DNA from 4 places in the Paenibacillus sp. FSL H8-0261 genome. Region 4 is predicted to be linked to each of the others. Evidence: predicted binding sites of a transcription regulator. Region 4 holds the regulator's gene; each other region holds the start of a gene.

The links. The regulator Rex, encoded in region 4, represses fermentation and respiration genes when NADH is low (regulators of the CRP and FNR family bind a similar motif). The targets are predictions, from matches to a motif close to TTGTGAAATATTTCACAA.
Region 1: a site for Rex is predicted at 3,162-3,179, ahead of MHI27_RS20560 (polymer-forming cytoskeletal protein). Genes of this name have one in related genera too.
Region 2: a site for Rex is predicted at 1,976-1,993, ahead of nirB (nitrite reductase large subunit NirB). Genes of this name have one in related genera too.
Region 3: a site for Rex is predicted at 4,902-4,919, ahead of adhE (bifunctional acetaldehyde-CoA/alcohol dehydrogenase). Genes of this name have one in related genera too.

Annotation. Positions count from the first base shown of each region.
Region 1 covers NZ_CP150297.1:4,620,974-4,628,442, forward strand. The annotation lists gene MHI27_RS20540 (ABC transporter ATP-binding protein) at 1-351, shown strand, start outside; gene MHI27_RS20545 (LysR family transcriptional regulator) at 394-1,329, opposite strand; gene MHI27_RS20550 (histidine phosphatase family protein) at 1,486-2,103, shown strand; gene MHI27_RS20555 (hypothetical protein) at 2,168-2,413, opposite strand; gene MHI27_RS20560 (polymer-forming cytoskeletal protein) at 2,552-3,103, opposite strand; gene MHI27_RS20565 (LacI family DNA-binding transcriptional regulator) at 3,415-4,326, shown strand; gene MHI27_RS20570 (MFS transporter) at 4,376-5,641, shown strand; gene MHI27_RS20575 (hypothetical protein) at 5,665-6,417, opposite strand; gene MHI27_RS20580 (GNAT family N-acetyltransferase) at 6,414-6,902, opposite strand; gene MHI27_RS20585 (aminoglycoside phosphotransferase family protein) at 6,917-7,469, opposite strand, start outside.
Region 2 covers NZ_CP150297.1:5,070,894-5,078,362, forward strand. The annotation lists gene nirB (nitrite reductase large subunit NirB) at 1-1,869, opposite strand, end outside; gene MHI27_RS22625 (hypothetical protein) at 2,088-2,798, opposite strand; gene MHI27_RS22630 (hypothetical protein) at 3,004-3,276, opposite strand; gene ric (iron-sulfur cluster repair di-iron protein) at 3,604-4,353, opposite strand; gene MHI27_RS22640 (hypothetical protein) at 4,554-5,285, opposite strand; gene MHI27_RS22645 (helix-turn-helix domain-containing protein) at 5,536-5,853, opposite strand; gene MHI27_RS22650 (hypothetical protein) at 5,978-6,301, opposite strand; gene MHI27_RS22655 (Gfo/Idh/MocA family protein) at 6,327-7,262, opposite strand; gene MHI27_RS22660 (TVP38/TMEM64 family protein) at 7,428-7,469, shown strand, end outside.
Region 3 covers NZ_CP150297.1:5,052,392-5,059,860, reverse strand. The annotation lists gene MHI27_RS22580 (response regulator) at 1-1,085, shown strand, start outside; gene MHI27_RS22575 (carbohydrate ABC transporter permease) at 1,203-2,123, shown strand; gene MHI27_RS22570 (carbohydrate ABC transporter permease) at 2,125-2,997, shown strand; gene MHI27_RS22565 (ABC transporter substrate-binding protein) at 3,130-4,593, shown strand; gene adhE (bifunctional acetaldehyde-CoA/alcohol dehydrogenase) at 4,994-7,469, shown strand, end outside.
Region 4 covers NZ_CP150297.1:4,790,374-4,797,842, reverse strand. The annotation lists gene panB (3-methyl-2-oxobutanoate hydroxymethyltransferase) at 1-511, shown strand, start outside; gene panC (pantoate--beta-alanine ligase) at 513-1,403, shown strand; gene panD (aspartate 1-decarboxylase) at 1,396-1,779, shown strand; gene MHI27_RS21325 (tetratricopeptide repeat protein) at 1,891-2,532, shown strand; gene dinG (ATP-dependent DNA helicase DinG) at 2,669-5,530, shown strand; gene MHI27_RS21315 (redox-sensing transcriptional repressor Rex) at 5,662-6,315, shown strand; gene MHI27_RS21310 (amidohydrolase) at 6,302-7,469, shown strand, end outside.

The DNA.
Region 1 (7,469 bases), 170 kb from region 4:
CAAAGACAACGCATAGCCATTGCCAGAGCTTTTCTTCGTGATGCTCCACTCCTTCTTCTAGATGAAGCAACTTCCGCACTCGATAACGAATCTGAGCGAATGATTCAGCAATCTCTTGATTTGTTAATGAAGAATCGAACCACATTGGTTATTGCACACAGACTATCCACCATACGTGAAGCATCTAGAATTATCGTGTTAAATCAGGGTTCGATTGTTGAGGAAGGTACACATGAGTCTTTATTAGAAATGAATGGGCTATACTCACAATTATATAACATTCAATTTAAATCTTCTGAAGCAGAAGACATTAGTGCACCTGAGTTGCTTCAATTACATTCCAATCTTTGATCTCAGTTCAATGCATACATCGTAATTCATAAGTTATTTTAATTAAGGTGTATGCGTTGGAATCGAGTATAAATTATCCTCTTCTTTTAATCGTTTCATGACGAGCTTAATAAATGACTGGATATAGCTTTCTTGAAGCTCTTTCTTTCTGTGGCTCATCCATATCGAATGCTTAGAGACTACATTTTCCACTTCGACCTTGGCTAACATACCCTGATCAAGATATGGCTTTGCTAACAACGCAGATACAAAACTAATCCCATAGCCGGCAATCACGGCTTGAATAACCTCATTTACTCCATTAAATTGCAGTTCGATCTTCGGATGTTGTACCTTTCTTTCTTCACATAATTGTACAATTCTCTCTCTGGCTGCACTACCTTCCTCCCTCATAATAAATGCCTCAGCCATCACTTCCTCAAAGCTAACCTCCTGCTTGGCTAAAGAATGATTTGAAGAAACTACGAACACATACTCGTCCTTGTACAACTCCCGATGTTCGAACACCCCTGTATGATGAGAAGGAAACGCCATATCACTATAAATCGCCACGTCTGCTTCAAAGTTATTTAATTGTTCCATGACTTCATGAGAATTAGCAGTAGAGATCTGAATTTTAACCTTCGGAAAAGATTGTTTGTATAATGATGCCCACCGGGGGATGAGTATGCTTGTGGCCAGATAATTACCTGCAATCCGAATATGGCCCGCAGGAAATTTATGATAATCCTCAATAATCTGCTGTACCTGTTCACCCATAGCAAATAACTTTTCAAGTGGTTCGATCAGTTTTCTCCCAATCGGTGTTAGCACCATTCTCTTTCCTATGACCTCTAATAATACGATATTATTCTCCCGTTCAAATTTGCGGATCTGCGCTGATATAGCGGGTTGACTGATGTGCAAACGTTCAGAGGCTTTGGTCACACTCCCTGTTATTGCAACATAATAAAACAATTTTAATACATGATAGTTCATCCTGATTTCTTCCTAACTATATAAAATAAAATCATTGTTTAACGGACCTTCGGCTTTCTTACTATAACTATACATTATGGATATTAACTATTATATATTGTTTATTTATAATTATTTATCTTATACTTACAACTATTCAAAAGGGAGGTTTCGTTAATGAAAGAGACAGTATTATTTCTAACCCGTCACGGGCAGACCGAATGGAATTTGCAGAAAAGAATGCAAGGTCATCAAAATTCAGCGTTAACAACCTTGGGTGAACAGCAAGCGGAATGGTTGAGAGAACGTTTGGAAGGTGAGAATTTAGGAGCCATTTATTCTAGTACTAGTCCAAGAGCATTGCATACTGCGCAGATTTTACGAGGAAATCGGAGTTTACCGATTCAACAGCAAGCTTCATTAATGGAAATTAACATGGGCATTTGGGAAGGAATGAACACAGATCAGATTGAACAAGAATATCCATTACAGTACAATCATTTTTTCACCAGACCTGATCTTTTTATTCCTCTAGCCCCAGGTGAGACCTATAGTCAGCTTGAACAAAGAGTAACGCCGACTATTGAGCGTATCATTAACGATAATGAAGGACATGAGGTACTTATTGTCACGCATCGGATGACCCTGAAAGTAATTATGGCTCATTTTCTCAATAAATCATTGCAGGAATTAGGGGAACTACCGGATATTCTCTCTACAGCATTGTGTAAAGTAACCCTAACTGACAACAATACAACCATCGATCTGTACGGCGATACTTCACATTATCAATGAATCCTTCTCAAAAATAAAAAAGGAAACTCCGATTTAAATGGGGTTCCCTTTTTAGACTTGAATTTTAAATTTCCACACTTTTGATTGTAAAGCTGCGGACCTTCATCCATTTTCCTGAAATAAATTCGTCAATTGTTTTCGTCTTCGGTCTAACACAAAAACGATGCTTGCTCCCTTTATCAAAACCAACCGCTTCAAAAATCAGGCCGTCACCTATTTGCTCCTTAAAGAACACTTGCTTAAGTCCCAATCTATTTAACATTTCAAGCTTTACACTTTCGATATATGTGCGTGAATACTCCTTAGACATATGTGTTCCTCCTAGTAGTGGTAGTAATATTATAAGTTCAATATTAAGAAAATCAACTGAAGATCACATAATCACAAAAAGAAAAAAGCCAACCCATAGTCTATGGATTGGCTTCTACTGTATAAGTTGATTACGCAATTATTTAACTTCTGTTGTTCCAGTCACTTTTCCATCAATAACAGCTGATGTTTTCAGATCTTCGCTTGCGAAATAGAGGTTACCATCAATAGTGGCGGTTTCAGGCAGAGTAAAGCCTTTCGCTTCTACATAAACATCGCCTTTAATCGTTCCGCCTTCAACTTTCAAATTCTCACTTTGTACTGTAAACTTTGGTACGGTTAGTGTATAAGTAGCAGTGATCTTGTGATCAGCATCTTGCGAATAAAGGGCAATCTTACGGTAGATGTCGCCATCTGCGGCTCCTTTATTACGGAATTCTCCAGCTACAACAACCTCATCAGGAATCGTTACATCATTTAGAATCGCAACAATCCAGTTTCCATCTTTGCTAACAGCCTTAGTAAATGCATCTGCTTGATTCACAATCGAAGCTGTAGTGACAGCATCTGTCTGCTCAGCAGCCGGAGCTGAAGTTGCCGCCGAATTGTTTGCTTTATCCTCATTTGCTCCACAACCTGCCAATACTGCTACCGAAACCCCAGCCACTAAAATCATTTTAAATAGTCTCATTTTCGATTCCCCCTAATTTTGATTATGAATTAATTATATATTAAAATTCTTAATAATTAAGTGAATAATTTCACAAATTTGTGTCAGTATCTAAAGCGGTTTCACAGCGCGCTCTCTTCCCGATTAAGATTCGTTCCCATGAGCCACACCTCTTCTCGCTGACTGATTTAGCTTCTTATATCTATTTACCCAAATTATAAAAATGAACACAAGCATCATTTGCTTCTTGGTATAAAGTCAATCGTTGACTCTTTTCAAGTGTTAATGATAATATTTGGAAATAAATATCTCAGCAAGGGAGAAGTTTACTGGTGAAAAAGACTACAATGAAAGACATCGCGCTACAAGCTAATGTCTCCGTTGCGACTGTAAGCTATGTTCTGAACCGCGTCGATAACCAAACCATTCCTGAGAAGACCCGCAATCAAATTCTGTCACTTGCCGAAGAACTTCATTACATTCCTAATCTAGCAGCCCGTTCGCTTGCCAATAAAAAAACGGGATTAGTAGGGGTACTTGTCCATAATTCTGCTTATATGCCACCTTGGAAACTCTATGCCCAGTTCACCTTTATTCGTGCTTTGGAACAGCGTTTAACGGATGCCGGATATCATACGCTGCTATATTCTCTTGGTACTGACCATCCTTCTCTGAATATCATCGTTGAAAGAAAGCTCGAAGCCGTCTTTCTGATCGATGTGCACGATGAATCCTTCTATTCGATTTCCAAACATTTTGTAGAAGGTATCCCCTTGATTTTGATCGACAGCATGATTGAAGATAAGCTGTTTAAGCAAGTTCTTTACAATTATCGTTCAGCTCTACGGAAGGTAATGCCGGAGGATCTTTCACAGGTTTGTTTAATTATGGAGAGCTTCAATAACTCCCTGCTCACTAACTTTATCCAAGATAGTCTTCCTTTACCTGAGAAAGCAATATTCAAAGTTCAAAATATGGAAGAATTGAATACAATCTTATCGGAGGGGATCTACAAAGAGGCCATAGTTATTAATGAGTTTATTGGAAGTTGTGTTGAAAAATCCGGGGTATTCGCACGTCTTTCTGTTCTATGTACCTGTAATTGCCCAGAAATGCTTGGAGAAGACGTTCAGAAATTCATATTCACTGGGGATAAATCAGCCACTGCTTTTGAACTAATGCAGGAGTTATTACATCGTCCTGACTACTCCAAACAAGAGAATAATCGTTATTTTGTTGATTAATTTTTTTTCGATATTCACTTAAACGTTTAAGTCGAGAGGAGAGTTACCTATGACAGATCCTGTATTAGCAAAACATGCATCCACCACCGCTCAATCCTATCCAACCCTTTGGGGAAACCGGAGATTTATGTTGCTACTCAGCTCCTATTCCATTTCTTTGTTTGGAAATACCTTTCACAGCATTGCTTTAAGTTTATGGGTACTTCAGACGACCGGAAGCGCTAAAATGATTGCCATTATTACGATAATCAATCTATTGCTCAGTTCTTTACTCGGATCGATAGGAGGCACACTCGCAGACAGGATCAATCGCAGAACCATTATGTTAATCACTGATTTGATAAGCTGCGGTCTAGCAGTTACGCTTGCTCTGACCATTTCCATGTCTTCTACATCATTCATTATCGTGGCCATATTAACGGGACTTACGACAGTCTCAGCATTATTCCAATCCCCTGCGTATCAAGCTTCAATTACCACTGTAGTTGGAAAAGAACATGTGCAAAAAGCAGTCGGGATTCTGAACCTGTCGGAGAACATCTGTAGGACGATTGGGTATTCGGCTGGAGGTATTTTTGTAGCAAGTTTTGGAGCGGCAGATGCCATATTATTTGATGGAGCTACATTTTTCGTTTCCTTTCTACTAGTTCTTGCTGTCCGCTCCCTTCCACTCCCAAACCGAGTGAATACCGGACCTAAAGAAGAAAGAAAATTCACACAGGATCTTGCGGATGGCGTTCGTTATATTTGGAGATACCCCTTCGCCCGAGCAATAATCATCATGCTTCCTACGCTCACTTTGTTCTTTATGCCTTCACTGATGCTAACGCAAGTTATGGCCGTCAAAGTATGGAATTCTAGTCCCTTTCAGTTTGGACTCATGGAAGCCTGTATTCCTCTAGGTTATATGATTGGTTCCAGCATGATCTTGTTTCTCGGCTCTAAATTAAAGAATCGCGGCTTCTTTATCATGACTGGACTGCTATGTCTGGGTCCCCTGTACCTCCTGCTATCGTTCGTCACTACTGCTGCCTTAGCCATTCCCATCATTCTTCTAATTGGCTTTATGTTCTCATTCTGTACATTGCTGATAAATACAATCCTCAGACTGGAAGTTTCGGAGGATATACAAGGTAGAGTCTTCGGTGTATTAGGCTCCATTATGAGTGTAGCACCCTCACTTGGTCTTACAGCTGTTTCATTCCTGTCCGATCACTTCAGTCCAGCCCCTGTCATGGGTTCCATCGGAGTCCTGCTACTACTGTTTGCTTTATTAACCTTGACCAAGTTAAAGGTGATTCGAAATTATAAGTAATTTTAGAACATATCTTATGACCGTTATCGCCCATTTTTCCTAATAACGCGCCTATTATGAAGCTCGATCAGTAATTGAACAACTATAATGATCAATAAGAAGATTCCCACGACACCTGTTAAAAATGGATAAATTAGAGGGAAAAATACACTTGGATAACTTTTAGTAATATCCGAATAGTAGCCCATACCCATAAGTGATGTACCCGAGAACTCGATAAGCTTCACCCCTAGATGATTGTCACTTCTTTGAGCATAACTCAGCACCTTTTCTTCTATACTGCCATCATGTGAGATCGTGATTATTTTCCATTTTCTCTTTTCCATCGGCTGACTATCATCTGTAAGTCTTTGGACTATATTAATTTCTTTCTCGCCAGTCTTTCGATCCGTAACAGTAAGGATATCTATCCATGAGAAATATCTGCTTCCTCGTTCCCGATTAGACAACCATATTTCATCAGGAGTTGAGATTTTTTGACCATTTAATAAAAACTGAACTTTCACAATATCACCAGGTGGGACACTCTCCTCTTCATCCCAAAGGGTCAATTCTGCTTTCCTGCCTGTATTTTCTTCTTGGATCTTAATATGCTTATCATCAACCGTTAGTTCTTGAACGTTTAACGTGTTATACCCTTTCTCAGCATGGTTGATCTCATAACGCTGATTGATTTGATCTGAAATCATATACTCACGGATATAGTTGAACAATGGGCTGAAAGAAATCGCTAGCAAGAAAAATGAAATCACCGATAAATAAATTATTTTTTTCATAATGAATCCTTGTGAGCGATCGTCAGCTTGAAATTTTGTCTTGAGCCACCTTCGAGGCCATTTGGAACCCCATCCTGCATAGGAAAGAAACCAAACTTCTGATAAAATCTTCTAGCAGGTTGACCCTCTGGATGATCCTCACCAAATGTAGTAACGAATATCTCTGCTGGGGTTTCGATACTTTCGAGAATATTGTTAAGAAGGGCTGTCGCAACTCCTTTATTTCTCTCTATGGCTGAAACAGATAACCACCCAATCTTGTAATTAGGGGCATTGGATGAAGAGAATAACACAGCTCCAAGTAATCTTGAACCTGGCGAACCATTGTTTTCTCGTACACAAAAAGCGCTTTGTCGCCTGATATTTTTTTCTAACGCTAGAGTGAAATTCGGATCATCTACCATCGGCCCAAAAAGGGACTCCACCTCTGCCGCCAGCTCCAGCCATCCTCTTATATCCTCCATAGTAGCGTTTACTACATTCATATATAAGTTCTCCTTTAGTAGTCTTGGTTACACCATTCGATACACTGAGGAATAAAGTGATCATAGTCATTTAAAGCAGTGATTATATTTATTACTTCACGGGTTCCAAGCTCTCGCTCCGCATCATCTGTACTCTCCAGTCCGAGTGATCGTCTGATATTATAAGCTAACCATTCTAGCTTCCCATGAAAACCATAGTTTAGCACGTCGGACCAGTTAGCATAAATCTCGCCACCTTGCTCCCGATAGGTACTAATAAGCGTGCAGAAAGCATCTTTGCTTACACTTCCCGATTCAAAGCCTGACCAATAAAGGGCTACATCTATTAGCTCTTGGGTTGGATGGATAGGTCCTGCTGCTTCCCAGTCAATAATAATGGGTATCTGATGCTCATCCCATAGTACATTTTTTTGATCTAAATCCCGATGGCTGATAACCATATGATTCAATAATTGTTCCGCTGAAGAATCTACAAGTTGTTCCCAATGATTTATTTGGTTCAGGTTATCTAATAGCAAGCTAGACCATTCCAAACCATCCTGTTTTGCTTTTAGTGCATATTCATTC
Region 2 (7,469 bases), 280 kb from region 4:
AGGCATATCCAGCTCTTCCCATACCTTAGGCAAATCTTCCTTCTTCACACCGATTAGATCCAGGCGTTGCCCTCCAGTTACCTTCACAACTTTCACGTCATATTTAAGGGAGACGTCGGCGATTTTCTTCAAATCCTCCGGCGTAGTTACCCCACCATACATGCGTGGTATCACGGTGTAGGTTCCATCTTTTTGAATATTGGCACCCATTCTTTCATTTACAAATCGGGATTCTTTCTCATCTTGATGGGTATCAGGGTTCATCATCCCTAGATAATAGTTAATCGCCGGACGACACTTGGAGCAGCCTTCCTCTTGTTTCCAACCGAGTACATTCATGACCTCTTTTGTTGTTTTAAGACCTTTAGCTGTAATTTCAGCAACAATTTCATCACGGCTAAGCGTTGTGCACCCACAAATACCTTGCTTAGCAGCTTGCTGGAAACTGTCACCTAAGACAAATTGCAGGATTTGTTCTACTACGGGTTTACAACCACCACAAGAGCGAGTAGCGCCAGTGCATGCTTTGATCTCATCCACAGTAGTAAAACCATGTTCAGTGACAGCATCTACGATCGCTTTTTTAGTTACACCATTACAGCCGCAGACAATTTCTTCGTCCGCCATTGCTTCTACGGATGTGCTCTTCTTAGCTCCGCCACCGCAGCAGCCTGTTCCCATAACCTCCGTATAAATCTCATCGGTCATTACCGCGCCTTGTTTTACTAGCTTTTGCAGATTCGCGGACTCCGTTACATCACCGAACAAAACCGCACCGACAATCACATTATTTTTGAGCAAAATTTTCTTATAAGTTCTCTTCCATTCATCTTTGCTTGAAATCACAGTGTGTTCAGGAGAATCCAAAAACTCACCTGCAGAAAATACATCCACCCCAGATATTTTAAGCTTCGTGGAAACAATCGAACCTTCATAAGGCTTGGTATCGCTACCACATAAATGTTTAGCTAGAACCATGCCTTGTTCAAATAGTGGAGCCACCAGTCCGTAACACATACCGCGATGCTCAGCACATTCGCCGATGGAATATACATTCTGCATGGAAGTTTGCAAATAATCATCCACCACGATCCCACGATTTACGGAAATTCCACTATCTTTTGCCAAGGTCACGTTCGGTTTGATTCCAACAGCCATTACCACAAAATCTGCAGCAAGCGTACTGCCATCACTAAAACGCAATCCACTTACTCTCTGTTCCCCGCTCAATTCTATCGTTTGTTTGCCCATAGCAAATTTCACGCCTTGACGCTCAAGCTCAGCTTGCAGCATCGAGGAGGCATTCCGATCAAGCTGACGCTCCATCAGATCTTCCATCAAATGAACTACGGTAACATCCATACCAAGGTTCACAAGACCTTTTGCCGCTTCCAACCCAAGCAAACCCCCGCCGATGACAGCCGCTTTGCTGTATTGTTTGGCCGCTGCCAGCATCGCATCACAGTCTGAAATATCCCTGAATCCTACAACGCCCTCTTTATCACTGCCAGGTACAGGTAAAATAAACGAATTCGAGCCTGTCGCAATAATTACCTTGTCGTAGGGGACTATCATCCCACTATCCGTAACAACTTGCTTCGAGCCTTCATCAATTCGTGTGACCGTTGTTCCCGTGTGTAGAGTTATATTATTGTCTTCATACCAATTCCAGTCGTTTAGGATGATATCATTAAGGGTCTTACTTCCTTCAAGAACATAAGACAACATGATCCGATTGTAATTGGGGTGAGGTTCACTTCCAAAAACCGTGATGTCATAAGCTCCTCCCAGCTTCAATATCTGCTCAATCGTACCTATGCCTGCCATACCGTTGCCGACTAATACTAGTTTTTCTCTTATCGTTGTCATGGTTAGGTGCCTCCTCAAGCTTATGAATACCTGATCAATTTCTCTTCTACATATTGGAATTATACGGTTCAAATTCAAGTCGTCATTGTGATTGCAGTCACTTCGATTGTGAATATTTTCACACTTTAGTGTACTGATAATTGTTAGATATCTTTTCCACATAAAAAGCCAGATTAACGATTCTGAACAACCGTTGATCTGGCTTAATGTACGTTTTTTTAGCGTAAAGTCAATAAAATCTCCAATTCATCTTGAGCCCTGAGCTTCATATCCATTCCATCATCGAGTAGTTGTTTTCCGTTCACCTTCAGCTTCCATTCTTCATTACTAAGAGGAGTATAATCGTCGACGGAAAGCACCTTTTTATTGTCATCGGCCAACTGTACGCTACTACAGCTTTTGAGCAAATCTCTTACAGTTAAATCCTCTTCAAATAACATAATATACGTATGATGCAAGTCTACTTCAACACTTCCACCGCTCAAGGTCAGCCTTACAGTTTGAAGTGGTGCTTGATGGTCCTTCGACTTCGCGGTGAAGACTAGCTGTGAATCATACCCTACAGTATTATTCCAATCCGCATTCCCAATGATTTGACCGCCCATCTGAAGCTCCCAAACCATTCCCGCCTCTAGCGAAAAATCCTTTACCGAAACAATGCTTGAGTTATCCTCAGCAAATGTGGCAACATTACTACCTTTCAGTAGCTCCATGATCGATATTCCATTTCTATAACTCCCACTAAGTAACCTATCTGATGGTTTAGTAAGCAGCTCATTAACTCCAACCCTTATTGATATTGTCGGTCCCTCTGATCCTGCCACACCATTATTAGCATTACTATTGCCGTCATTGTTAGTAGAGCATCCACCTATTATGAATACAATGACTAATCCTAACATCAATTTCCACAAAGATCGCATGGGCATCCTGGCACCGCCTTGTCCCGCCTAATGACCATATAGCGTCTCAGGCTTGTAAAGTTATGTATACTGTCTTTTTAAGGATAACTTAAACAAGCCATGTTCTCAAATAAGTAATAACAAGCTTACTTCGCAGTATCTTTAATTATCTCCCCAATGATATTAAAAATTGGCAAAAAACTTTTGAAAGCTAACCTTTATCTCCCTCTTTTTACTCATTCGGCGTCATTTCGCATATTCTGAGGGATTTATCCCCTTCTTTTTGCTCATTTGGCGTCATTTCATATATTCTGGGGGATTTATCCCCTTCTTTTTGCTCATATGGCGTCATTTCACATTTTCTGGGGGATTTATCCCCCTCTTTTTGCTCGTTCGGTGTCATTTCACATATTCTGGGGGATTTATCCCCTTCTTTTTGCTCATTCGGTGTCATTTCGCATATTCTGGGGGATTTATCCCCCTCTTTTTGCTCATTTGGCGTCATTTCATATATTCTGGGGGATTTATCCCCCTATTTTTGCTCATTTGGCGTCATTTCATATATTCTGGGGGATTTATCCCCTTCTTTTTGCTCATATGGCGTCATTTCACATATTCTGGGGGATTTATCCCCCTCTTTCTGCTCATTCGGCGCTATCTCGTAGTCCGCTTTTAAGCAATCCTTCCGCCATCCATCCATCAATCGATCTTACCCATATTTTTCACGATCATTTCTTCTACCTTTTTCAACGGAGTTATCCGCATTTCTTTACTTTCTATAATTCCCTATAAAAAAAGCCCCCTAAGGGACTCTTTAGAACGCTATTCACCTTCACTGAAACCTAGGGAACAATATATTATTCTCCAAATGTACGTGTTCAAAAGTCATACTCTCCAGCTCTTCCAGCCGGGCATATGTCAATCGATAGGTAGTGCAAGCATGCGCCGGTGGAGTGAAATCATCTGTTATACTACGTATTTTTCTCAAAATATCGCCCGCACCATCATGCTCACTCTCCAGCTCAGACAATGACTCACGAAGCGATGTCAGGCCTTCTTGACTAGGATTAGCAGCGTATGTCAACAGCTTAGGAAACTCATCTTCTTCTTCTTTAGCCGTATGCTCAAGTAAATCTTCCTTAAGTGTGTTGAACAAGTTATATAACTCCACCAAATGGGGAGAATCCCCGCCATGCACTCGATACACCTTAGTTACATTTTGGCTAATGAGGGGTAGCTCTTCACGAAGATAACGGTGGTGTTTGTTAATAATATGGTCAATTAACTCTTCTGAAGGTGCAGTATTCCAAGCGATTTCCTCTTGGGGTACTGGATACTCTTCGAACAGCTTGTTTAGATCGCCGATGATTATCTCGTGATCCAGACCACGCTCAGCAGCTGCATCAGCAAGAGGTTTAGCTCCACCGCAACAGAAATCAATCCGTTTTGCTTTGAAATAATCTGCCGCTTTAGGGAACTGTAATACAATATCCCTCACTAGTGCATCTGGGGTAAACCCAGCCTGTACCGATTGTGCTTGCTTCGAATCCGAAATACTATTATTAAGTTGTTTAGTTTCCATTATAGCTCCTCCTTGGGTTATGGGATTAGGTTCTGAATAAATCTTATCCACTTCTTCACCTTAACCCTGAAAGGAACTTTGACTTGTGATTGTACGCACGGAAATTGTATCTTATTTTTGAACGAAATTGGAGATGGATGTACATGCAAAGTAAACGCAAAAAAGCACCTTTGCCTACAAAGGTGCTTTTTCAACTCACTTTATTGCACATAAGCCTGCATATACGTCCGCTGTCCCTTTGAATCCTTCAAATAAGGTCCCAATCCGGCAAAACGGGAGTGATCCATATAAACACCGGTCATCCATCTGCCTTCCGTCAAGCCACCATTCCATTTAAGGACAAGATCAGGTGCGGAAATCCATTCCTGAAAGACTCGTATATTCTGATCTTTGTATTCTTTACATGGCTTAGACCGCTCAATAAGGTGGAACTCATTAAGATAAGTTGGAACGAAATAAGAGGATATCGTATGCAAATCATCATCGTCAAAAAAAGGCTCGTCGCCTAAAAAGGGTTTGAATAATACGGTATTCTCGTACATGGACCAAATTAAGGCTTGAAGCACCATACTCTGGCGAATGCCGTTATGAAACTTATATTGTCGCCCATGATTCGCCGCATTTACATCCTGTGGAGGTTCCGTGGACTCCAGACAGTGCCGTTCACAACCAATACACTTCCAGCCGGTCGGACTTTGAATCCATTTTTGAAAAATAGTCCCACTATCATTGTTTCCTTTGTAGAGTGAAGAGATAATGCTGTAAGGCACGCCAATCCACGCATCCCATAAGGAATCAGGAAGATGGCTATGCAGCATGAACAACGTCTTGTCATAGATGAGCTGTACTTTGATAGAAGCATTCTCTAGCTCAGCAACATCCTTTTTTCCATACGTTATTTCCCGGGAAAACAGGGTCGTCTTCGTCTTCATCTCCCTCGCCTCCTAATAGTTTTGCTATGCCTGTACTCCAGCTGAGTAGATTTGAGCAAAAACCAATACGCGAGCGTTTCCATTCAAGGATCATACAATGTTTTTCTATTATATTACAATTATTTTTAAACTGTGCAAGTTTTTTTCAAGCATAAAGGATTGGAACAAAACTGTCACTGTCTAATATTTAGAAATTGAAAAGCCCCTTTTCCACCATTCCGGAAAAAGGGCCACAACATTACTGTGAATTTTAGTCTACCCAGCTCTCAGCCCAAGACTGAATCTGCTGCATAACAGGCTGCAACGCACGGCCTTTGTCTGTTAATTCGTACTCAATACGTACGGGTGTTTCTGGGTATACATGCCTAACCAGGATACCCTCACCTTCCAAATCCTTCATCCGCTCGGACAGCATCTTATCGCTCATTGAAGGAATGAGGCCGGAGATATCTTTAAAACGCTTCGGTCCACTCATCAATGTCTGAATAATAAGTCCATTCCAACGTTTGCCTAAGAAAGAGAAGGCTGTTTCAAATCTGGGACACATCGCAAATTGATGTTCTTCCATTGTTCTCACCTCTCACTAGCGAAACTTACTATTAGTTAGTATATATAATATTAACACATTTTAACCATGATGAACATCGTTTACCGAAAAAAGTTCATCTGACTCTATTATTATATCCCCAATGTCAATCCCCCATTGGTCCTTTAGATCCCCTTAGAGCAATCGCTTCAGTTACGATTTGTGCCAAGTCATCATTTCCAAAAAGCGAAAGTACACCCAAAACGGTGTCATCAGAAATCTCCCCCGCTTCCTCTGCGGAAACCGTGAGGGCAAGTGCCTGACGCAAGGCTTCATTCCCTTCCTGCTGCGGATAAGCCTGCAAGTATAGAGCATGTGGATCGAGTCCATTATTTACACACCACTGAGCGAATACAAGAATCATCATCTCTTCTTCGCGCTTATAACTTTCGATGATCTGTTCCTCCACTAATTTACGGTTATCCTCCATATATTCTTCTCCTTTCTCAGAGACCTCATTCAGCAAGCTGTGCCGCCAGCATATGACTAGGCAGTACCGCTGAAGCAGCAATGCTGCAAAGCTCTGGTGTATTTATGTTGCTAAGAAAATTATTGACCACTCCACTAAAACCTCTTCTATCGAGTATAGTATCCCAGCTTCCAAAGCCTTGAATATGCGGTAAGGCATCCTTTTCATAAAGAATGGCCTTGTCCAGATCCATTACTTCCACCGATCTGCCATTTCCGTGCAGCTCAAGCTTCTCCAGATTCACTCCAGCTTGACGAACCATGCTGTACATCCCTACTGCGCTATGATTCCAGCCCAACATTCCAGATGCCTGCAGCAGACGACCTGCTCCACTAGAGTGAAGATGACTACGAAGCAGTTCATAATGATCTCCGCACAACCACAACAGCAGGTCAAGCAGATGGATCAGATCATCATGCACGGTTTCGCGGCTGCTGCCTGTTTGTAGCTTCGTTCGATGTTTAATCGCATTGCAATGACTAATTCCACCGACTTCCTCAAGCCATTGCTTGGCGGTGACATACATTGGGGCAAAACGGCGATTAAAGCCCACTCCTAGCAAAAGCCCCTTATCTTGTGCTAGCTCTGCCATCCTTCTGGACTCTTCTAGATCATAGGAAAGTGGTTTATCTACATATACCGAAATCCCACGTTCGAGACATTTTGTTACTATATCATAATGAGTAGTTGTTGGGCTATGTACAAATACTGCATCCAGATCCCAAGATAACAGCTCTTCCAGATTAGTCGTCCCTTTAGGAAAACGGTAGGTATGAACGGCCTGCTCCACCGTTGTCGGTGAATGACTAAGAACACCAACTACCTCGGCATAATCATGCTGAGAGAGCAGTGGTAAATATACTTTGCGGGCTATATTGCCGATTCCTATTATGGCGACTCTTTTACGTTCAGGTACAATCACTGATCCATCCCCCTCTTAACACTTCAATATATCGTTCTTTTCTCTTTGTTCTCTACAAATGCTATTATACCTGCTTCTCATTCTCTGACAATTGATCTTTGCTTCAATATTTACTTCATATCCCGTATGATGAGATGAATGAGTGGAAGAAGGGGCATATTATCTATGAAGAAATGGTTCTCGATTGTTCTTTATGTTTCGGGTACA
Region 3 (7,469 bases), 260 kb from region 4:
TTTCTGCTCATGAGACGTTTCAATATGCTCAAATGGCTGTTAGGCTCGGGGCAAAGGACTATTTAATCAAGCCTTTGAATAGTGAGCAGTTTTTGGATTCCGTTCGAAATGTGCTCCTTAAGATGGGGAAGCCCTCACCAGAACTAGATGTCTTCATGTCTGGAATTAACGAAAGCTTTCGACTTGAAGAGCCGTTGCCGGAATATAGCAAGCTCTTGAACGAATTGCTCATTGACCCTGGAGTTGTACTAGCTGATGGAGATAACCTCCTGAAGCTGGATAATCTGAAGCTACAAGGGCCGTATTTTTCCGTCTTAAAACTTAAGGTACCACTGTCTGGAGCGAACCAGGAAAAGCAGTATACTATGCGGGACAGACGGCTTCTTTGTTATGCTGCGCTGAACATTGCCAAAGAATTAATGGAAAAGGAATGGAACTCGATAGCCTTTTATGCGCCGGATGGAGAAATTACGATCATTATTCAATGGGATGAAAAAAGCTATGAGGATTCTTCTGCCGGCCAAATCAACAGGCTAGATATACTTGGTCGTAGTCTACATTTTAATATCCATAAATATTTACATCTGAACGTAGTCATCGGCATTAGCCAGATTTTAAAGGGGCTTTCGTTTATGGCCGTTTTGAACCGCCAGGCCTCTAATGCAATTCTCTGGAATAATGAGCATAGTGACCATTACGTGTTCTATTATGGGGATTTCAACTGGAACAGTTACACAAGTGATCCTTCTGTAGAAGAACTTCATACGCATAGCAATCTGATCGTACAAAAAGCAAAAGAATATATTGACGAGAACTATGCTCAAAAAGGACTTACTATTCACGATGTGGCTAAGAAGAATCATGTTAGCCCCAATTATTTGAGCTACCTATTTAAGAAAAATACAGGTTATAACCTGTGGGAATATGTAATTAAGCTCCGGATGGAAGAAAGTCGGGAGATGATTTTGAATACCGATCTTCGCAGATACGAAATTGCGGAACGTGTGGGTTATGAATCGCCCGAGCATTTTAGTAAAATTTTCAAAAAATATTATGGAATCAGCCCCAGCGAATTGAAGAAGTAAAAACACTCATGACTTCGGTAGATATAGACATGTTCAGTACAACCCTCATTTCCTACAATTTAAGGTAGGAAGCATTTTGCGAAAAATGCTGATAGAACAATGGAATGAGGGAGCCTGATGAATCAAACCGCAGTAGTAACCGAAAACCCGGCGACGCTGAAGGGGACACCGTACAAGCAAAACCGCTGGAAGAAAAACTTTTGGGGATATATGTTCCTCGTACCTGCCGTAATTATTTTTATTATGTTCTTGTGGGTTCCAATTTTTAAAGGCTTACTGTACAGCTTCTACCATGTTGATTTTGTGAAAGGTAATAGCTTTGTAGGCTTTGAGAACTACAGTAGAGCACTTAGTGATCCAGATGTTTTGACCGCATTAAAGAACACTGGGTATTACATGTTTCTATGTCTTATTATCGGTTTTTGGGTTCCGATTGCTTTTGCCATCATGATCTCGGAGCTGAGAAAGTTTGGGGGCTTTGTACGTGTAGCGGCTTACCTTCCTTTCGTAATGCCTGGTGTGGTTCTCTATGGACTGTGGAGATGGCTTTATGATCCGGTGGGCCCGATTAATGCGTTACTAGGCACAATGGGTGTGGATCAGGTTGCCTTCTTAACAGATACAAGATGGTCGATGATTTCCCTTGTGTTTATGGAAACATGGCAGCAGTTCGGATCAGGGATGCTAATATACTTAGCTGCTGTACTCAGCATTCCAAGAGATTGGTATGAAGCCGCTGAGATTGATGGAGCAGGTATATGGGCACGTATAAAGTACATCACATTGCCTTCACTGCGTAATTTAATCTTTTTGATGCTGATCCTGCAAATTATTGGTACTTCACAAGGGTATCAGTCACAGATGGCGCTGCTTGATGGCGGGCCAAATAATACTACGCTTACCTATGCGCTGTTGATCGTGAAATATGCATTTACAAGACTCGATTATGGAACAGCTACTGCGCTTGGCATGTTAATGTTCATTGTCCTAGGTGGTTTGGGCATTTTACAGTTCAAGCTTAACAAGGAGGACTACTAAGATGAAGAGCGCAGATAGAGGAATTCTTTCAGAACACGATTTGAAAAAAACAAGTAATAAGATTGTTTATGGCTTGATGTGCGTAGTCATTTTAGTTATGGTTTTTAGCATGCTGTACCCGATTTGTATGACGTTATTCAACGGGTTGAAGTCGAATCAAGAGGTGAATTCATTCCCGCCTCATTTTTTCCCTCAGGAATGGCACTTCAGCAACCTTAAAGACGCGATGAACTACATTGATCTACCCATGTTCCTTAGAAACACCATTTATATCTTTTTAGGGAATATGGTCGTGACTCTTGTGGTTTTGGGAATGTCAGCTTTTAGTATTTCTCGTATGAATGTTCCTTACAAAAGAGCTATTTACTTCTTCTTTCTGATGACATTGTTTATTCCGGCGACCAGTTACATGATCCCGAACTTTGTCAATTTGAAGGAGCTCGGATTGCTGAATCAGTATGCGGCTTTCTGGTTGCCAGCGGGTGCGAACACTTTCTACTTTCTATTGTTAAAGAACTTTTTTGACGGAATTCACCCGGAAATCTTTGAAGCAGCACGAATTGATGGGGCCTCTGAGCCGAGAAGCTTTTTCTCCATTGCCGTGCCACTATCCATTCCGATTTTTGCTACATTAGCGATCTTTATCTTTTCTACCGCATGGAATGACTGGTTCTGGCCATCTCTGGTTATGCACAGTGAAGAGAAATATACGCTTGCGACAGCCATTTATAAATACGTTATTAATGTGAAGGCACTCAATACTAATATTAAATTTGCAATCCTGTTTATAGTATCCTTGCCTCCAATCATTGTCTTCTTGATTTTCCAGAAATTCATTATGCGTGGGGTTGCTTTGTCGGCAGTGAAAGGATAAGCAATTATCGACGAATTTAACCATGGATCGTAAACATGCACATGAAAGGAATATAAATGCACCTCGTTTGTAAACGGTTTCTAATTTATGATCGATATGTAAGATAATTATGAATTGAAAAGGGGAGTTTCAATGCGTAAGTACTCTAGCGTTCTACTAAGCGTACTTGTAGCCGGATCGTTGCTATCTGCTTGCAGCGGCAACAATAACGGAAACACAGCGGGGAACAAAGGCGGGGAAGCATCTGCTGCGCCAACAAATGCTGTAACGGATAATACAGCAACCGCTACGGATGCGCCAGTGGATGACATTACTCAAAGAAAAGTGACGATCAAGATTCACTATCCAACACCTGACCTGACTGAAATAAGAGCACAGGAAGACGACAAAATCAAACGTTTCCAAGAGGTATATCCGAACGTAGAAATCGTTAAAGACGACTGGCAGTACAATGTAAGTGAAATAGGAATCAAAATGGCTGCGAATGAAGCACCAACCTTCTTTAATACTTTTGCTACAGAAGCTAAATTCCTGGTTGAAAAGGGCTGGGTTGCTGACATCACAGATCTGTGGAACAAATATGAATTTAAAGATCAAATTAACACCGTGCTTCAAAATCAATTTATTATCGACGGCAAAGTTTTCGGAGTAACACAAAAAGGTTATGTAACAACCACTATGATCAACAAAAAAATGCTGGATGAAAAAGGCGTAGCCATTCCACCTATGGATTGGACTTGGGATGATATGCTGAACACGGCTAAAGGCGTAGCTGATGCCAAAAAAGGTATTTCCGGAATTGCTCCAATGGGTAAGGGGAACGAAGCAGGTTGGAACTGGACCAACTTCCTGTTTGAAGCTGGCGGAGAGATTCAAAAAATTGAAGGCGGTAAGGTTATAGCTACATTTAATTCCGATGCTGGCGTTAAAGCACTGGATTTCTACAAGAAACTTAGATGGGAAGCTAACGCGATTCCACAGGACTGGGCACTTGGTTGGGGCGATGCTGTAGGTGCGTTCCAACAAAGTCGTACAGCAATGGTAATGGCCGGGTCTGATGGCGTTATCGAGCAAGCGTTGAACCAAGGTGGACTGAAACCTGAGGATGTGCTTACGTATCCTATGCCAGCTATGGAAAAAGGCGGAAAGCACACAGGGGTACTTGGTGGTGACTATCTAGTAATTAATCCAAATGCTACGCCAGATGAACAAGAAATGGCATTCCGCTACATTACTTTTGATTATTTCTCTGACAAAGGTTTGGAAGCGCTGGATGCAATTCTTCAACAACGTACAACCGATGGCAAATACTTTATCCCGCCGCTCTTAGACTACTACTCAGCTGATTCTGAGTTTGGTAAGAAGACCAAAGCGGTTTATGACAAGTACACAAATGTATACCAATATAGCCCTGACATTATGGGACTTTTGGATGGTAAACCTGAAGCTCAATACAACACACAGGACTATTACGCAACCATGTCCAATGTTATTCAAGAGCTGTTCTCCAAAAAAGGAACGGATTCCAAGAGCCAGTTAGAAGCAGCAGCTAAAACAGTGCAAGAGAAATTCTTTGATACGATTAAAGCGGAATAGTTTAATGCAAAAACCGGCCCCTTTGGGGTCGGTTTTTTGTTGTGAAGATTTATAAATTTATAAATCTTCAGAAATAGTGATAATCAATTGGAAATTATTACAGTGTAGGGAAATCGTAATTGACTGTGATGAAGAGAATACATTTTTGTGTACTGATTTTAGATATATGGAATAAAAAGGAGCTGAAATTTTGCTTATTAAAGTATAATTCTAAGATTTAAAGGGTTTTATAGCACATAATATGGTAAAAAGACTATAATATGATCGAATGAAAGCGCTTTGAAAACAAATCAAAAAAACTTTATACTTTGTGAAAGATTTCACTATACAAGGTGGAAATCATGTGATAAGATAAATGTGTAGAGAAAAACAACTAAAAATTGACAGGAGGACGAGGGAGATGGCAGTTAAGAACGAAGTCGCCGCCCAAGTTAAACAAGTTACCGCTGAAGAGTATATTCAGAATTTAGTGGATAAAGCAAAAAAAGCGCATGAGGCGTTCATGGCGCTAGACCAAGAGCAAGTTGACACAATCGTTCATGCAATGGCGTTGGCTGGACTCGACAAACATATGTACCTCGCAAAATTGGCCGTAGAAGAAACTGGACGCGGCGTATACGAAGACAAAATTACGAAGAACATCTTCTCAACTGAATATATCTGGCACGGAATTAAATACGATAAAACAGTAGGCGTTATTGAAGACAACGCTTATGATAGCTTCCAAAAAATTGCTGAACCCGTCGGAATTGTTATGGGTATCACACCGGTAACCAACCCTACATCCACCACGATGTTTAAAGCGTTGATTTCGATTAAGACACGGAACCCTATTATATTCGGTTTCCACCCATCTGCGCAAGAGTGTAGTGCAGCTGCTGCAAAAATTCTTCATGATGCTGCCGTGAAAGCTGGCGCTCCTGAGAACTGTATCCAATGGATTGAAATGCCAACAATGGACAAGACAAACGCATTGATGAACAACCCAGACGTTGCTCTTATCTTGGCAACTGGTGGTTCTGCAATGGTAAAAGCAGCTTATAGCTGTGGTAAACCAGCACTTGGCGTAGGCCCTGGTAACGTACCTGCTTTCATTGAAAAGAGCGCGGATATTGATCAAGCCGTAACGGACATCATTCTTTCTAAAACATTTGATAATGGTATGATCTGTGCTTCCGAGCAAGCTGTTATTATCGAAGAACCAATCTTCGATCAAGTGAAGAAAAAAATGATTGCTAATGGCTGCTACTTTGTGAACAAAGAAGAAGCTGCCAAACTGACTAGTGGAGCAATGAATGTAGATAAATGTGCGGTTAACCCAGCAATCGTAGGTCAATCCGCAGTGAAGATTGCTGAAATGTGTGGCATTCAAGTCCCTGCCGGCACAAAGATTCTGGTAGCAGAACTTGAAGGTGTAGGCACTAAATATCCACTTTCCGCTGAAAAATTAAGTCCGGTTCTTGCTTGCTACAAAGTTAAGAATGCAGATCAAGGTATCGAACGCGCAGCTCAAATTGTTGAATTTGGTGGTATGGGACATAGCTCGGCTATCCACTCCAACAACGAAGAAGTAATCATGAAGTTCTCTAACCGTCTGCAAACAGGACGTATTCTCGTTAACTCGCCTTCCACACATGGTGCGATCGGCGATATCTATAACACTAATATCCCTTCGTTGACTCTGGGCTGCGGATCTTATGGACGTAACTCCGTGTCGCAAAACGTTACAGCAATCAATTTGATCAACGTGAAAAGGGTGAATCGTCGTACCGTGAATATGCAATGGTTTAAAGTACCTGACAAGATCTATTTCGAAAAAGGCGCTACTCAGTACCTGACCAAAATGCCTGATATCACACGTGTCGCAATTATCACTGACCCAATGATGGTTAAGCTTGGATATGTTGAAAGAGTTGAACATTACCTGCGTCAACGTCAAACTCCTGTAGCTATCGAAGTGTTCTCTGAAGTTGAACCAGATCCATCGACAACTACAGTTGAAAAAGGTACTGCAATGATGAACAGATTCCAACCGGACTGCATTATCGCACTTGGCGGCGGTTCCCCAATGGATGCTGCAAAAGGAATGTGGTTATTCTATGAACATCCAGACGCAGACTTTAATGGTCTGAAACAAAAATTCATGGATATCCGTAAACGGGTATACAAATTCCCTAAACTTGGTAACAAAGCTAAGTTTGTAGCGATTCCAACTACTTCGGGTACAGGTTCGGAAGTAACATCTTTCGCAGTTATTACCGATAAAACAACTGAACAGCACACCAAATATCCTTTGGCTGACTACGAGTTAACTCCAGATGTGGCTATCATTGATCCAGAGTTCGTATACAGCTTGCCAAAAACTGCAGTTGCTGATACAGGTATGGACGTATTGACACATGCTATCGAAGCTTATGTATCTGTTATGGCGAGTGACTATACTGATGGTCTAGCTATTAAAGCGATCCAACTGGTATTCCAATACCTTGAAAAATCAGCGCTGGAAGGCGACAGAGTAGCACGTGAGAAAATGCATAACGCATCAACACTTGCTGGTATGGCCTTTGCCAATGCATTCTTGGGTATTAACCACAGTTTGGCGCATAAATGGGGCGGACAGTACCACACTGCTCATGGTCGTACTAATGCGATCCTTATGCCACACGTTATCCGCTACAATGCTAAAAAACCTACGAAGTTCGCTTCGTTCCCTAAATATTCGCACTTCGTAGCTGATGAGCGTTATGCTGAAATTGCCCGTATTCTGGGATTGCCAGCTCGCACAACTGAAGAAGGTGTAACTAGCCTGATCAATGCTATTCGCGATATGAATAAAAAATTGGGCATCGAAGAATCGTTCCAACAACTGGGCTTTG
Region 4 (7,469 bases):
AGGCGGTCTCGAAATTTGTGAGACAGTTACTGCGGTTGTAGCTGCGGGAGTTCCTGTGCTGGGGCATATTGGACTTACACCGCAATCGGTAAATATGATTGGCGGCTACCGCATTCAAGGTAAGGACGCCAAAGATGCAAAACGTCTGATGGATGAAGCTAAGGCCCTTGAAGCAGCAGGTGCTTTTGCAGTGGTACTGGAGCTGGTGACAGAAGAAGTGGCACAAGCAATTTCTGAGGCACTGAGCATTCCGACCATTGGGATTGGTGCAGGTCGTTATTGTGATGGACAGGTATTGGTTTTCCATGATTTGTTGCGTTATGCCTCACCCTACCGTGAGAAACGTTTTGTCAAAACCTACGCGGATGTGGGTAGCCTGATTCGTGAGGGTATCAGCCAATATGTGCAAGAAGTGAAGAATCGCTCGTACCCAGATGAAGGTCATGTTTTTAAAGCAGATGAAACCGTTCTGGAATCTTTATACGGCGGTGCCGGAAAGGATGGGGAATAAGATGAGAGTCGTCAGAAGCATTAAGCAACTGCGCGAAGCTTTGGAATATATGAGACAAGGTGGGCATACCCCGATTGGGTTTGTTCCAACCATGGGATACCTGCATGAAGGACATGCCAGTCTGCTTCGGCGGGCAGGAGAAATGAGCAACACGGTCGTTATGAGCATATTTGTGAACCCGCTGCAGTTCGGACCGAATGAGGATTATGATTCCTATCCGCGCGATGAAGAGCGTGATTTGGAGCTTGCGGAACGCGAAGGTGTCGATATTGTATTTATCCCCAGTGTGGAAGAAATGTATCCGCAGCCTACCCGGACTACTGTCTCGGTATCAGAGCTTACCACTCGACTTTGTGGGGCTTCGCGTCCAGGGCATTTTAATGGCGTAACAACAGTTGTTAATAAACTATTCAATATCGTGCAGCCAGATTATGCTTTCTTCGGGCTAAAGGATGCTCAGCAAGTAGCTGTGCTCCGCAGAATGGTATCTGATTTGAATATGAATGTTGAAATTGTACCTTGCCCTATCGTTCGTGAAGGAGATGGACTTGCACTTAGCTCGCGTAACGTATTCTTATCTCCAGAGGAACGTTCTCAAGCACTGGTGTTATCTCGTTCCTTGCGTGAAGCACGTCAGTCCATTGAAGAAGGAAAAGTAACAACCGTTGCTGAAGTGCGGGAATTGTTGACCTCGGTTATTTCCAACTCTCCTTTGGCGGTCATTGATTATGCGGAAATACTGACTTTCCCTAATCTGGAAGGCTTAGAGAACGAAGTTTTATTAACGGATGTAAATGGGGAGATTATTATAGCGCTTGCCGTGAAGTTTGGCAGAACGCGATTAATTGACAATAATGTATTTATTCCAAAGGAGGTTGCCGCTCTTGTTTAGACATATGATGAAATCCAAAATTCACCGCGCGACGGTGACAGAAGCCAATTTGAATTATGTGGGAAGTATTACCATTGATGAGAACTTAATGGAAGCGGCAGATATTCTTGAGAATGAAAAAGTGCAGATCGTGGACAACAATAATGGTTCACGGTTAGAAACCTATGTTATTCCAGGGCCTCGCGGCAGTGGTGTGATCTGCCTAAATGGTGCAGCTGCACGTCTTGTTCAACCGGGAGATACAGTAATTATTATTTCGTATGCGATGCTGTCTTCGGAAGAACTGGAATCGCATAAACCAACGGTGGTATTCGTGGATGAGAACAACAGACCAGTGAAGCTGGCTGATCATGAATTGCATGCTACAATCGCTTAATTTATGGACTTACGCCATGTAATGAATGGCAGGGATGAAAGACCCCGTTCTCGCAGAAAATGAAGTCAGGCAAGCTGAACTGATTTCATCTTCAGTAAGGGGGGATAGCCCATGTTTCAACATTTGTTTGCTGAAATGAACAAGGTGCTTCAGGAGATCGTTACAGATTACCCTACAGCGGAGGGTGCCCGCCGGAATGAGCTTTTATGCAATTATAATATGCTGCATCGACTTAGTGATAAAGTGATGGATGAATGGCTGGCCTTTGCAGAGAAGCTAAGTCACTTTCGTGAAAGTGTAGATTTTACGACTGTGGTTGAAGAGGAAGTGCCAGAGCAGGAAGCACCCGAGCTGTGCATGGATACTTTTGTTAGAGGTCAAGGGTATTATAAGCTGCTGATGTATGGGAAATGTATTGAACAGTTTAAGGAAGTTATTGTGCAATATCCGGATAGCTTGGCTGCTCGATTATATTTAGCCATCTCTTACCTGCAGGAAGGGGAGGGGGAAGCTGCTTGGAGTCATCTGAACCATATGCTCGGTTTGATACGGGAAACCAAGCTGAAGGCAATGGTTTATAACGCTTTAGGTTGCATCAGGGCCTCTCAAGAACGGTTCAATGAAGCGCAGGAGCTGTTTGGCCTTTCTTTGCAACTTGACCCGGCACTTCCTGAACCAACCGTTAATTTGGAGGTTTGCCGCCGCCGAGGAGGTAAGCTTCATTTCGGAAATCAGCTTGTTTCATTATTGTAAATTATTACGTTTACGGTTTATTATTCCGCATTTTCATTCAAGCGATGCATCCCCTGAACCAGTGGTGTGCATCGCCTTTTTTCGCAACTTCTGTTATGCTGATTAAGAGTCTCAATTGAAAGGGAATAGAATTATAATGAAATTTGCCGTGCTTGATTTTGAAACAACGGGAACCCAATCCGTGGGTGAAATTATCCAGGTTGGCCTTGCAATTATAGAAGAAGACCGGTCCATCTCCCGGGTATATGGTTCCTACGTCAAGCCCGGAACGCCGATACCTCCTTTTATAACTGGTCTAACGGGGATTACCGACGATGATGTAAAGGATGCACCTGAGCTGGATGAGATGATGATGGAGCTTGTCCCACTCTTGGATGATGTTGTGCTTGTAGGGCATAATGTCGCATTCGACTTCCATTTTTTGCAAAATGCTTTAGACCGATGTGGGTATTTACCATTTCAAGGGCGGATTTTAGATACGATTGATTTTCTGAAAATCTGCTTTCCTTCCCTCACATCCTATCAACTAGGATCAGTTAGTGCACATTTTGGAGTGACGCACGATCGTCCGCATCAGGCAGACAGTGATGCTCTCGCAACTGCTCTTGTATTGCTGAAATGTCTGGAGGAGCTCTACGATTTGCCTCTGCTGACGATTCAGAGACTCTGTGAGCTGTTTACGGAAGAGGATAGTGATCTGGGTTGGTATTTTGATGGTCTGCTGCGTGAACGGGAAGCGGAGACGCTTCAGCCCGAAGGTGATCTGACTTTCTATCGTCAATTAGCGCTTGCTGTAGGAGACTGGAACGAATTAGCTCCACCTCGAGACGAGCATGCTGAAAATCCACTACACAATTTATCTTTTACAGATTATATGGATGAAGTAACGAAACGACTTAAAGAAACTTTGCCACAGTATGAAAGCCGAGAAGCTCAGGATATTATGATCAATGAGGTGATGACGGCACTTGCCGAAGACAAGCATCTATTGATCGAAGCAGGGACAGGAACCGGTAAATCCCTTGGTTATTTATTGCCTGCCATATACCAAAGCGTACGCACTAATGAAAAAGTCATGGTCAGCACTCATACTATTAATCTGCAGGATCAATTGCGTGAGCGTGATATTCCTTTGTTAACGCAGGTAGTTCCTTTTCCATTTAAAGCTGCAATTTTTAAGGGCAGAGGGCATTATTTGTGTCTTCGTAAGTTCGAACATAAAATTAATAAAAAAGACTTTATAAGTCCGAGGGAAGATGCGCTTACTGCGGCTCAGATGATCGTTTGGCTGACACAAAGTGAATCAGGAGATGACGAAGAGCTTAATCTAAGTGGACGTGGCGGAGATTTTTGGGAGACGGTGGCAAGCGATACCGATTCTTGTCTGGGTCGCTCGTGTCCCTGGTTCCGTAAGTGTTATTATCATCGGGCTAAGCATGAAGCTGGTATTGCAGACGTGGTCATTACGAACCACTCTAAACTTTTCGCAGATGTTAAGGCTGGGCATCAACTACTTCCGGCTTATGAACATCTTGTAATAGATGAGGCCCATCATCTGGAGGACGTGGCTGGCAAGCATTTAGGCATGCATATGAAGCATTTCACGGTGGCACATACACTATCGCGTCTTTATAAGGATAGTCGAAATGGCCAACTTCCTACACTTCGCCAAATGCTTCAGTCATCAGGCAGTGAGGAAGCTTCTGAATGGAGCGGAGTGATCGATAGAATCTATCCGGACCTTCTTACCGTAAAAGAAACCTGGGATCTGCTTAGTGATAAACTATTCAGCCTCTTGCCGGAACGCAGCGATGCAGCGGCGGGAGAAGCCGGCCAGTTAGTCATGCGGCTACTTCCTACCCGTAAACCGAAAGATTGGGATGAATTGGTTGCTTTAGAGAATACTATGAATCTGACATTAAGCGAAATTATCCGTAAAGGTGATAAAATGCTTAATGAGATGCGAGATCAAGAAGGTCAATCTTCCTCAGATAGCCTAGTTACCGATATTAGCGGCTTATTTAAGGATTTAGCTTCTATACGTGAGCAAGTACGGTTTTTTATGGGATTAAATGATGAGAATGTAGTATATTGGCTGGAGGCGAATGGAAATTATCGCAGTAAATCGCTACAGCTGTATGCCGTTCCTGTTGATGTTAGTACTCAGCTTAAGGAGCTGTTTTTCGACAAGAAGAAAAGTATCGTACTAACTTCGGCGACACTCTCTGTGGATAAATCTTTCCAGTTTATGATTGATAATCTCGGACTTAATGAAGCTGCGGAAGAGGGGCGTCTGATGACATCACTCCTGCCTTCTCCCTTTAAGTATCGGGAGCAGGCGCTGTTAGTTATTCCGCGGGATTTCCCAAGTGTGAAGGGGAGTGTAGGCGATGCCCGATTTGTCGATACACTCGTACAGTCACTAGCAGAAGCAGCTATTACAACACGTGGGCGGATGCTTGTCCTGTTTACTTCTTACAAGATGCTACGCCAGGTTTACGATCCTCTGAAAGAGGCTCTAGCCTCACAAGAGATCACGGTGTTAGGTCAAGGCGTGGAGGGGGGCAGCCGTAGCAAGCTGATCCGCCGTTTTCAGGACAGTGCAGCTTCTGTACTGTTAGGAACAAGCAGCTTTTGGGAGGGTGTAGATATTCCAGGTGAAGCATTAACATGCTTGGCCATCGTGAGACTCCCATTTCAACCGCCAAACCACCCCCTAGCGGAAGCGAAGTCTGAGTTATTACAAGCCCAGAAAAAGAATCCGTTCATGAAGTTGTCTGTTCCTCAGGCGGTTATTCGCTTCAAGCAAGGATTTGGGAGGCTGGTACGGACAGCGCAAGATCGGGGTATTGTTATTGTGTATGACACAAGGGTGATCGAATCTCACTATGGGAAGTATTTCCTCTATTCGTTGCCTGGCCCGAAAATGGAGCATATGCTTACGGATCAAATGGTTCCTCGTATAGCGGAGTGGTTGGAAGACGGAGGCGTTTCTTGAAAAGAACGTCATCGATCTTATTAATCACTCTACAAGGAAGGGCGGTATAAGAATACCGCTCTTCCTTGAGACGAGGTGCAGATATTTCGATAGGATTTGAACAGAATATCACTTAAATTAGGAGGTAAATTATGAAATCGGATAAAATATCAGAAGCCGTTGTTCGCAGACTTCCTGTGTACTTGCGTTTCTTGAATGATCTCCAGAAACGTGAAATATTAACCGTTTCCTCACAAGAACTAGGACAAAAACTTGATTTAAATCCTGCTCAAATTCGTAAAGATTTAGCTTATTTTGGAGACTTTGGTAGAAAAGGTATCGGGTATGACGTAACTTATCTTATTGAAAAAATCCGTCATATTCTGAAGCTGGATCAACAATTGAATGTGGCTTTAGTAGGTGCTGGTAACCTTGGACATGCATTATCTAATTACAATGCTTATCTGAAAGATACTATGAAGATTACCGCTATATTTGACTCCTATGCACCTAAGGTAGGGCGGAAAATCAACTCTCTTACCGTTCAACCGATGGAGGAGCTTGGTCAGACGGTTCGTGAGCAAGGTATTCGAATTGGGATAATTACTGTGCCTGATTCAGAAGCGCAGAATGTAGCAGATATTCTCATTGAGTCTGGCATTGAGGCGATTTTGAATTTTGCACCAGTGATTCTAAAAACACCATCGAATATCCGGGTTCATGCTGCCGATTTTACAACGGATTTGCAAAGCCTTGCTTATTATTTGAAAGACGGAAAGGAAGAAAGCGGAAATGAAGAGCAGTAAAACGATTATTAAGGGCGGGCGTTTTCTTATTCCGGGAACGGATGAGCCGGTTCTGAGCGGATATATGACTATTGAAGATGATTTGATCACTTACATAGGAAAAGAAGAACCTTTAATGGAAGATGATGTGCAAGTTGTTGATGGCAGTCGTCTGCTGTTTATGCCAGGTCTGGTAAACACACATGGCCATGCCGCAATGTCATTGCTTCGTGGTTATGGAGATGATTTAGCACTTCAGGTGTGGCTTCAAGAGAAGATGTGGCCGATGGAAGCGAAATTCACTGGAGAAGATGTATACTGGGGAACCTCCTTGTCGGTACTGGAAATGCTAAAAGGTGGTACTACAACCTTCTTGGATATGTATGATCATATGGATCGAGTAGCAGAGGTAGTCGAATTATCAGGCATCCGTTCCGTACTGATGAGAGGCGTAATCGGATTATGCCCAGAGGAAGTACAAAATCACAAGCTTGCGGAAGCGATTTCTTTTGCACGAAATTGGCATGGTAAGGCTGATGGTAGAATTACGACGATGATCTCGCCACACGCCCCATATACTTGCCCACCGGACTTCTTTGTTAAGTTTGTACAAGCGGCACATGATTTGGATTTACCGATGCATACCCATATGTCCGAGACCAAACGCGAAGTGGAGCAGAATGTGGTGGATTACGGACTTCGGCCTGTAGCGCATTTAGAGAAGCTTGGAATGTTCACACGTCCGTCTATTGTTGCACATGGCGTTCATTTGAATGATGAAGAGATCGAGATACTGGCTCGTCATGATGTAGGCGTGTCTCATAACCCAGGAAGTAATCTGAAACTGGCTAGTGGAGTGGCTCGGGTTACGGATCTTCTAAAGGCTGGTGTGAAGGTGTCACTGGGTACAGATGGTGCGGCAAGCAATAATAACCTGGATATGTTTGAAGAGATGCGTCTTGCAGCCCTCATCCATAAAGGTGTAAGTGGTGATCCGACGGCTGTCCCAGCTCCGGAAGCGCTGCGTATAGCTACAGAGTATGGCGCAAAGTCTATCTTTTTAAATGATGTGGGTAGACTCGCTGTTGGCATGAAAGCGGACTTTATCGCGATTGATATAGACCAGCCGCATTTGCTACCACACACAGATCTGTTGTCTCATGCTGTATACTCTG